3 regions of the Paraburkholderia sp. J69-1 genome follow, and region 1 is predicted to be linked to each of the others. Evidence: riboswitches for the same ligand, from Rfam matches in the RefSeq annotation. Region 1 holds a riboswitch; each other region holds the start of a gene.
What was found. Region 1 has a riboswitch for glycine ahead of gcvT (glycine cleavage system aminomethyltransferase GcvT). Riboswitches for the same ligand answer to the same signal wherever they lie in the genome.
Positions count from the first base shown of each region.

Region 2: it holds a riboswitch for glycine, as region 1 does, so the genes downstream of both, U5A67_RS24065 (trimeric intracellular cation channel family protein) here and gcvT (glycine cleavage system aminomethyltransferase GcvT) in region 1, are expected to answer to the same signal.
Region 3: it holds a riboswitch for glycine, as region 1 does, so the genes downstream of both, U5A67_RS06455 (D-amino acid dehydrogenase) here and gcvT (glycine cleavage system aminomethyltransferase GcvT) in region 1, are expected to answer to the same signal.

Region 1 is NZ_CAJMZG010000004.1:350,708-353,957, reverse strand. It holds gene U5A67_RS09845 (oxidoreductase) at 1-262, shown strand, start outside; gene U5A67_RS09840 (hypothetical protein) at 439-807, shown strand; glycine riboswitch at 1,076-1,167, shown strand; glycine riboswitch at 1,203-1,335, shown strand; gene gcvT (glycine cleavage system aminomethyltransferase GcvT) at 1,446-2,564, shown strand; gene gcvH (glycine cleavage system protein GcvH) at 2,646-3,026, shown strand; gene gcvP (aminomethyl-transferring glycine dehydrogenase) at 3,097-3,250, shown strand, end outside.
Region 2 is NZ_CAJMZG010000013.1:209,673-212,922, reverse strand. It holds gene U5A67_RS24075 (TAXI family TRAP transporter solute-binding subunit) at 1-584, shown strand, start outside; gene U5A67_RS24070 (surface-adhesin E family protein) at 600-1,001, opposite strand; partial or broken gene U5A67_RS24065 (trimeric intracellular cation channel family protein) at 1,012-1,663, opposite strand; glycine riboswitch at 1,883-1,972, opposite strand; gene U5A67_RS24060 (ABC transporter transmembrane domain-containing protein) at 2,108-3,250, shown strand, end outside.
Region 3 is NZ_CAJMZG010000003.1:161,497-164,746, forward strand. It holds gene U5A67_RS06450 (porin) at 1-1,005, shown strand, start outside; glycine riboswitch at 1,186-1,276, shown strand; gene U5A67_RS06455 (D-amino acid dehydrogenase) at 1,442-2,710, shown strand; gene U5A67_RS06460 (4-hydroxy-tetrahydrodipicolinate synthase) at 2,619-3,250, opposite strand, start outside.

The sequences.
Region 1 (3,250 bases):
CCCCGGCCAACCCGGTTTCGGCGCTGGCAACGAGGCCGGCCGCCTGCACACCATGGCCGACGACGGCCAGGAGTCGGAGCGCGAAGTGCCCAACGCAGCCGGCAATTACGCCGATCTGTACCGCGCGCTGGCTGCCGCGATCCGCGACGGCCAGCCGTTCCCGGTGAGCCCGCAGGACGCCATCGACGTGATGACGATCGTCGAACTGGCCATGCAAAGCGCAGCCGAAGGCCGCACGATCGCGTTTTCGCGTGCTGCCTGAGCCTTGAGGCTTGTGGCTAGAGCGTCGCTACCTTGCAGTCCGCCGACGCGGCTGAAAGGTCCATACAAACGGTTACATCTGCCGCAAGCCGCGCGGTCATCGCACCGCGCGCGCGGGACGTTTGCCGACGTACAACGCCAAAAAGAGCAGCAATGACCACAAGGAGAGTCGAAGCAATGACCCGTATCAACCGTGCCTTCCGCCGTACCGTTCAATTCGCCGCCGCGAGCGCGCTGGTTTCGACGCTCGCCGCGTGCGTCGTCAACCAGCCCGCGGTACGCAGCGGCCCGAATCCGCATGAAGTGGCCGTGGACCGTCTGCATCAAATCGATGCGCGCATCGACAACCTGAGCCATCGCATCGACAACCGCGTGAATCAGGGCTACTACCCGCCGCCCCAGGGTGGCGCGCTGCATCACCGTCTCGACACCATTCGCGGCGAAGCGCATGACATGGCCGCCCAGCATGGCGGCGGCATTTCGGGCGACGAACAGCACGTGCTGAATCAGGAACTCGATACGGCGGCGCGCGCGATCGGCGAATAAATCCGCCGCAGCGCATCGCTTGACGAAACGGGCCGCCTTCGCGCGGCCCGTTTTCTTTTGCGCGCGCGCTGGAACCGAACGAACCAAACGAACCAAGCGGGCCAGATCGCAAGCCAAAAATCGCCCGTCTGCGCGAGCACGGCGAGCACAAACGCCCTCGCGCAAACCCTTGCCAGGCGGCCATCGCAGCCTTTAGCGCGTAGCTACCCGCCGCCCCGAAACCCATTTTTTCCGGATTGACACAGCCCCACGGCGTCCAGCACAATCGCTGCGCGCGTCGGGAGAGCGCGCCGTCGAAGTCGGATGGCGCCGCCGAAGGGGCAACCCACAAACTCTCAGGCAAAAGGACCGTGCGCGCCGGACCGCTGGATCGCCACAGGCGAATCGGCACTCAGGTCCGCAACTCTGGAGAGCGGCAGTAGGACGGCGGCGCGGATCGTAACGCACCCGGACGTTCAGGCTGCCCACCGAAGGGGCGCGCGTCTTTCGAGGCGCAATCTCTCAGGTATCGAGGACAGAGGGGCCATGCAGGAAACGACCACGGGCATTGTGCCGGCGGCGTTTCCTGCATGGCCTTTTTCGTTTTCGCGCGAAATCACGTGAATTCCGCACGAAACCTCGCGACCGCCTGAGGCCCCATGACCGAACTCAAACGCACCCCGCTGAACGACACGCACCGCGCGCTCAATGCCCGTATGGTCGACTTCGGCGGCTGGGACATGCCCGTCAACTACGGCTCGCAGATCGACGAGCATCGCGCCGTGCGTACCGACGCCGGCATGTTCGACGTCTCGCACATGTGCGTGGTCGATTTCGCCGGCGCGAAGGCGCGCGAGTTCTTCGCCCGCGCGCTCGCCAACAACGTCGCCAAGCTGACGGTGCCGGGCAAGGCGCTCTACTCCTGCATGCTCAACCCCGAAGGCGGCGTGATCGACGACCTGATCGTCTATTACTTCGCCGACGATGCATTCCGCACCGTCGTCAACGCGGGCACCGCCGAAAAAGACATCGCCTGGTTCGACAAGCTCAACGCCGAAGGCGGCTTTGGCCTGACCATCACGCCGCGCCGCGATCTGGCGATCGTCGCCGTGCAGGGCCCGAACGCCCGCGAAAAAGTCTGGCAGGTTGCGCCCTCCTCGCGCAGCGCCTCCGAAACGCTCAAGCCTTTCAATGCCGCGAAGATCGAAGCGACGCCGTTCGGCGAGCTGATGATCGCGCGCACCGGCTACACCGGCGAAGACGGCTTCGAAATCGTCGTGCCGGCCGCCGCCGTCTGCGAACTCTGGGATGCGCTGGTACGCCAGGGCGTGAAGCCCTGCGGCCTGGGCGCACGTGACACGTTGCGCCTCGAAGCCGGCATGAATCTCTACGGCCAGGACATGGACGAAGGCGTTTCGCCGCTCGACGCGGGCCTCGCCTGGACCGTCGACATGAAAGAGCCGCGCGACTTCACCGGCCGCGCCGCGCTCGAAGCCAATGGCACGCGTTCGACCTTCGTCGGCCTGATCCTGCATAAGGAAAACGGCAAGGCCGCGGGCGTGCTGCGCGCCCACCAGAAGGTCCTCACGGCGCAGGGCGAAGGCGAGATCACGAGCGGCACTTTCTCGCCGACGATGCAGGAATCGATCGCCTTCGCGCGCGTGCCCGCGGGCGTGCAGCCGGGCGACGCCGTGCAGGTGCAGATCCGTGACAAGGCCCTTCCCGCAAGCGTGGTAAAACTCCCGTTCGTGCGCAACGGCAAGGTAATGGTCGCCTGATCCTGTCCGCATAGACAGGCTTCACGCCGCGCACGCCTCCCTCTTTTCAAGCCCTATAAGCAACCACGCACTGGAGCAACCATGAGCATCCCGGCCGATCTGAAATACACCGAATCGCACGAGTGGGTCCGCACCGAAGCCGACGGCACGCTGACCGTCGGCATCACCGATCACGCGCAGCAGGCGCTGGGCGACATCGTCTTCCTGGAACTGCCGGAACCCGGCCGCAAGGTCCACGTCGATGAAGCGGTCGCCGTGATCGAGTCGGTCAAGGCCGCTTCGGACATCTACGCACCGGTCGCGGGCGAGATCGTCGCGTCGAACGCCGAACTCGTCGATACCCCGGAAGACGTCAACAGCGAGCCCTATGACTCGTGGCTCTTCAAGATCAAGCCCGCCGCAGACGCCACGCCTGACCGGCTGATCGACGCCGCCGCCTACGAAAAGGCAATCGGCGCTTAACCCCAACCGCATCGGCGCGGCGGCGCGAGGCTCCTGACGGGCCTCGCGCCGCCCGCCGGCAGGAAATTTCATGAAGCTCGAACACCCGGATCGTCTGATGAACACCTCGCCCTCGGCTATTTCGCTCGCGGCACTCGAAGCCCACGACGCCTTCGCCGCCCGTCACATCGGCCCCGATACGGCCGACCAGCAGGCGATGCTCGATGCGCTGGGCTTTGCCTCGC
Region 2 (3,250 bases), on a different contig from region 1:
ACGCGCAGCATCTGAGCAACGAAGATGCGCTGGCCGCGCTGATCGTCAAGAAGATCGACGTGGCGATTATCGTCGCCGGTCAGCCCGCGAAACTTTTTACCGACATGAATCCGAATCTGCTGCAGCAGATCCGTTTCCTGCACGTCGATCCGGCCGCGCCGGAAACCGCGCGCGCGAAACAAACCTATTTCCCCGCGACGATTCACACCTCCAGCTACCCGAACTGGCTCAAGGAAGATGTGCCGACGTGGACGGTCAAAGCCTTTCTCGTCACCTACGATTACAACCTGCGCGATACGGTCGGCAATCTGCGGCGTTTTGCCGATTCGCTCTGCGTGAACTTCGACAATCTGCAGGAGCACGGCCATCCGAAATGGAAACAGGTCAAGCTGGAACTGCCTGGACTCGGTAGGGGATGGCAATACTATCAGCCGGTCGAGCGGCGCCTGAAGGCGTGCTTCGCGCATCGCGCCGCGACGCAGGCGGCCGCCGGTGCGGGCGCGCAGCCACGCGCCCCCGCGCAGGTGGTCAATGGCCGGCCGTGTTCGGATCAGGAGCGCCTGCTGCTGCTTTGCGGCAAGTGAAGCGAAACGCAGGCTTCATCCACGCGAAGCGCAGGCGATCTTCATCAACGTGCGGGCCGGCCCCACGGGGTCGACCTGCTCGAAACGAATCTTCGGTTCGACCGCCCGCGCGATTTCATCGCCGTTCGCATCGTAGGCCAGCAGGCTCGCCAGGCCAACTTTGCGCGCCGTGCAGCGGAACGCGAATAAGGCGCGATCGTGGGTTTCCTGCTTCGCGCCAATCAGATTGGGCGGGTCGAACTCTGTGCGCGTCCACACCTTGACGATGCCTGCTTCGGCGGCAATCGAGGAAGCGTCGTAATAGATCGTCGCGCCGGAATCGTGTGAGAGCACGCGCCACTGCACGGCGTGGGCCGCAGCCGCGTAAAACAGCAAACCCATGCAGCCGGTCGTGGCGGCGAATTTCCCGACGCTCACTGCGATGGAATCAATCGTGCAACGCGCCACGCTTTCCTCCTGCATTGCTGCGTTGAGCCAGTGCAAAAACCGGCAAACGCCAACCGCGCCAGCGCGGTCAGGCGCAAGGATAAACCGGCCATAAAACTCATGGCGGTATTCAGATCGGTATCGACGCCGGCGCTGCGCAACAGCAGAAAAAGCCCCGCCGTCAGCAGCGAAACGCTCGCATACATCTCGTGGCGAAACACAATGGGCACGCGATTGCACAGCACATCGCGCAATATGCCGCCGACGATGCCCGTCGCCAGACCCGCCATCATCACGACCGGCACGCGATATTCCATCGTCAAAGCGACATTGCAGCCGATCAAGGTGAACGCCATCAGACCCATTGCATCGAGTACGAGAAATATCGTTTGCAGATGTCGAAGATATGGCGCGATCAGCATCGTCAGCAAACCCGCGCACAGCACGAGATACAGATAAGCGGGATGCTGGGTCCACGCGACCGGAAAATGGCCGAGAAAGATATCGCGAACCGTGCCGCCGCCCAGTGCGGTAACGAACGCAATCACCAGAACGCCAAACACGTCGAACACGTCGAACTTGCGGCGGCCAGCGGCCAGCGCGCCGGTCATGGCTTCGGCGGTAATGGCAAGGAGATAGATGTAATTCAGCATGCTGCGCACCTCGGTAAAACGAGCGGCAGCGGGAACGACAACAGCAGAAAAAGCATAAGAACCTGGAAAAGAACAGGGTGCGCGATGCACACCTCGAAAGCCTCTCCCTCTGTCCTTTTACCTGAGAGTTTGGGCTCGTTACGAGCCTGCCCCTTCGGTGGACCGCGATCCTTGCACGCGCATCGATCGCGTGAATCGCAGCCTCTCTCCAGTCGGCGAAATTCTCTCGTGGTACATGTGCCTGAGCGATTCCGGGAGCTTGCGCCTTCGGCGGAGGCACAGATGGCCTCTCTCTCCCACGAAAGAGTCGGCGCAATTATCGGTGTCGATAAAGCTTCGTGTCAAATACGCGACGATGCGATGTCCGCGCACGGCCTGGAGTCCATTGAACGATAATCGCGTTTCAACGCCCATCGATGCCCTCTCGCGAGGGCGAGGAAATCCATGCCAGACGCCGCTCCCCGCTCCGCCCGCATCACCCCGTTGTTCGCCCTCTTGCCTTTCCTGCGGCCTTATGCGGGGCGCTGGGCGCTGGCGTTTCTCGCGCTGCTGACATCGGCGGGCGCCACGCTCGCGCTGCCCGTGGCGTTCAAATATCTGATCGACCGCGGCTTCGCGAGCGGCGAGCGCACGCATATCGACCGCTATTTCATCGCGCTCTTTATCGTCTCGCTGATACTCGCGGCGGCGACGGCCCTGCGCTTCTATTGGGTTTCGTGGCTTGGCGAGCGGGTCACGGCCGATTTGCGCCGCGCGGTCTACGACCACGTCATGCGCATGAGCCCGGAATTCTTCGAGACCACGCAAACCGGCGAAGTACTCTCGCGGCTAACCACGGATACGACCTTGATTCAGGCCGTAGTCGGCACGAGTCTGTCGCTTGGTTTGCGCAACGCGCTGCTGACGATCGGCGGCGTGACGATGCTGGTGACGACGAGTCCGGTGCTATCCGCCTATATCATCGCGACGCTGATCGTGGTGGTCGCGCCCATCGTTATTTTCGGGCGCCGCGTGCGGCGTCTGTCGCGCGCGAGTCAGGACAAGGTGGCCAATGCAAGCGCACTGGCCGGCGAAGTGCTCAACGCCATGCCCACCGTGCAGTCGTACACGCAGGAAAATTACGAAGCGCGGCGCTTTGGCGGCGCAGTGGAAACGGCCTTTGAAACAGCACTCACGCGCATTCGCGCACGGGCGGGGCTCTCCGCCGTGGTGATCGTTTTCGTGTTCGCGGCGATTGTGTTCGTGCTGTGGCTGGGCGCGCAAGCGGTACTGGCCGGGCGCATGACGGCGGGCCAGTTGTCCCAGTTCATCCTTTACGCAGTATTCACGGCGGGCGCGGTGGGCGCGGTCGCCGAAGTCTGGGGCGATCTGCAACGCGCCGCCGGTGCCACCGAGCGTCTGCTGCAACTGCTGGCCGCGCGTTCGCCGGTTGTGGAAGCCGCCGCGACCGTGCCGCTGCCGGCACAAGGCGAAGGCATCCGCTTCGAGAATGTGAGCTTTTCGTATCCGTCGCGCGCAGGCGTGGCTGCACTCGACGGCTTTACGCTCGATGTGCGTCCCGGCGAACATGTGGCGCTGGTCGGGCCT
Region 3 (3,250 bases), on a different contig from region 1:
GGCATCGTCGATACCGCCATCCAGGTCGCCAACACGGGCGGCCAGACCGTCGTGCGCGAAGCGTCCAGTTCCGTCGCGCCTTCGCGCTGGGGTTTCTTCGGCAAGGAGGATCTGGGCGCGGGCTATACCGTCGTCTTCAAGCTGGAAAACGGCTTCAACGTGAATTCGGGCGCGTTGGCCAGCAGCACAGCGCTCTTCAACCGCGAGGCGTGGGTTGGCATCCGCGGTCCGTTCGGGCAGATTCAGGCGGGCAACAACTACACGCCGCTGTTCCTGAGCTACGTGACCTATTCGATCGGCGAACTCAATGCGCTGGCCTGGGGCAACGCCACCAACAATTACGTGTTCGTGCCGGTCGCGCGCACGGCGAACTCGCTGCGTTATGTGTCGCCGGAAATCGCGGGCTTCACGCTGCGCGCGCTCTATGCACGCGGCGCGAACGGATCGGGCGGCGTGCCGGCGTCGCTGGGCGACACGCTTTCGGCTGGCATGAACTTCAAGGCAGGCGCGTTTTCCGCCGATGTCGATTATCTGCAGCAGCGTTTCGCGCCCACCGCCACGCTCACGACCAGCACGCAAGTCGGCACCGGGCGCTATTACCTGATCGGCGCGTCATACGATTTTGGCGCCGTGAAAACCGCCGCGCTTTATCAGATGCACCGCAACGCCACCGGCGTGAGCAGTTCGATTTCGAGCGCCTACGCCACGCCCAATCACGACTTCTACGAAGTGAACGCCTTGATCCGCCATGTTGCGGGCGGTTCGCTGCTGGCGAGCTTCGGCCAGTACTGGCTGCGTTCGGGCGGCGACGGCCACGCGCTCTCGTGGGCCTTGCGCTATGACTATCTGCTGTCGAAACGCACGGGCTTTTATGCGGGCGTGGCGGGCGTGCGCAACCACGGATCGACGGCATTTACCGTGACCGATGCAGCCGGCCCAGGCATCGCCGTGGGCGCGGGCAAAAACATCACGACGGAAATCATCGGTCTGGTGCACAACTTCTGATACGCGGATTAACAGCGATGGCGGATGCCGCGGGCAAGCCGCGCGAATCGGTGCCGCACGCGTGCCGATAGAACGACATCGCGCTGCGCGATAGAAAATCTATCGGCGAAACATCGCAGAGCGAATTTTGAAAAAGCGGTTGCCGTGAGCACTCTGCCCCGCTAATCTTGAGGCGTTCTCACACGCTGCATGGAAGAGATCGTCCTACCGGAACGACGCCGACGGAGCAACCGCCCCGGAAACTCTCAGGCAAAAGGACCACGCAGCCGGAACATCTGGAGAGCGGCGCATCGCAACGATGGCGCCCACCGAAGGGGAGCCTCGCGCGCCGTAAGCACGCAGGCGAAACTCTCAGGTACATGGACAGATGGGGCATCGGCGCCGGTTGCAATCGGCCGGCGATGCCTAATGCGCTTCACGCACTCTGGACCATGTCATGTCACGAATCGCCGTTATCGGCGCCGGCATTACCGGCGTCACCACCGCCTATGCACTCGCACGGCGCGGCCATAGCGTCACCGTTATCGATCGTCACCGCTATGCCGCGATGGAAACGTCGTTTGCGAACGGCGGCCAGCTATCCGCCAGCAATGCGGAAGTCTGGAACAGCCGCGCCACGGTGCTAAAAGGCCTGCGCTGGATGATGCGGCGCGATGCGCCGCTGCTGATGAATCCGCGCCCCAACTGGCATAAATACTCGTGGATTGGCGAGTTTCTGCGCCAGATTCCAAACTACCGCAGCAACACGATCGAAACGGTGCGGCTCGCCATTGCGGCGCGCGAACATCTCTTTTCGATTGCGCAAAGAGAGTCCATCGATTTCGATCACGAACAGCGCGGTATTTTGCACTTCTATGCAACGCAAAAGGAATTCAATGCCGCGACGAAAGTGAATACGCTCTTGCGCGAAGGCGGACTCGACCGGCGCGCCGTCACGCCCGACGAAATCCGCGCTATCGAACCCACGCTTCAGGGCGACTTCTTCGGCGGCTTCTTTACTGAATCCGATTCCACCGGCGATATTCATAAATTCACGCGGGGTCTCGCGCAAGCCTGCGAGCGTCTGGGCGTGGCGTTTCAATATGACACAAGCGTGCAATCGATCGTCGATGCTTCAAGCGGCAAGGTTGAAATCGCTTCCGTGCGCGACGCCTTGCCTTCGACATCCACATTCGACCGCGTCGTGATTTGCGCGGGTGTAGGCAGCCGCGCTCTGGCCGCGCAGGTGGGCGATCACGTCAACGTTTATCCCGTGAAAGGCTATTCGATTACCGTGTGTCTGGACGACGAAGCGAGCCGCGCCTCCGCACCGTGGGTAAGCCTGCTCGACGACGCGGCGAAAATCGTCACGAGCCGGCTGGGCGCGGATCGTTTTCGCATCGCCGGTACGGCAGAAATCAATGGCGCGAATCGCGATATCCGCTCGGATCGCATCGAGCCGCTGGTGCGCTGGGCGCGTGAGCACTTCCCTGCGATCTCGACTTCGCGCGTGATCCCGTGGGCGGGTCTGCGGCCGATGCTGCCCAGCATGCTGCCGAAGGTCGGACGCGGGCGGCAGCGCAACGTCTTCTACAACACGGGGCACGGGCATCTGGGCTGGACGCTTTCGGCGGCTACGGCCGATGCTGTCGCGTCGCTGGTTGACGAAGACGTCGCAGCAACGCGTGCGCCGCTTGTTGCGCAGGCGGCTGCGGCTGGCCGATAAGCGCCCGCAATTCGTCGAGTTCGATGCGCGCCGCTGCGAGGCGGCGCACGAGAGTCTCGTCGGCGGGTGTGATGGGCATGCGCGTTTCGGCGCGCAGGCTTGCGTCGAGCGACATCATCGCCTTGATTGCGCTGGGGTTGGGCGCGGCAAATAGCAACCGTAGAACCGGTTCGAGATGCGCGAATAACTGCGTTGCTTCCTCTGCCTGCCCTGCGTTGAAAAGCTGTTGCACGTGTGCGAGCAGATCGGCACACACGTGGGCGCTCGCCAGAATGCCGCCGGTTGCGCCTGCACGCAGGCAATCGAGAAACGCATCGTCGTTGCCGCACAACATGGCGATGGGTAGCGCGCCGAACGCATCGAAGCGTTCGCGCGCGCATGCCTTGATTGCCTTGATTGCCTTGATATTAGGAATACGTATTAATTCGGAAACTGTCTCCGCAAAAATACCAACCCCAGTTCGATGCGGCACATCGTAAAGCACGATATCGCGCCCGGTGACCTGAGCCGTCTGAGTGAAATGCCAAAGCAGCCCAGCCT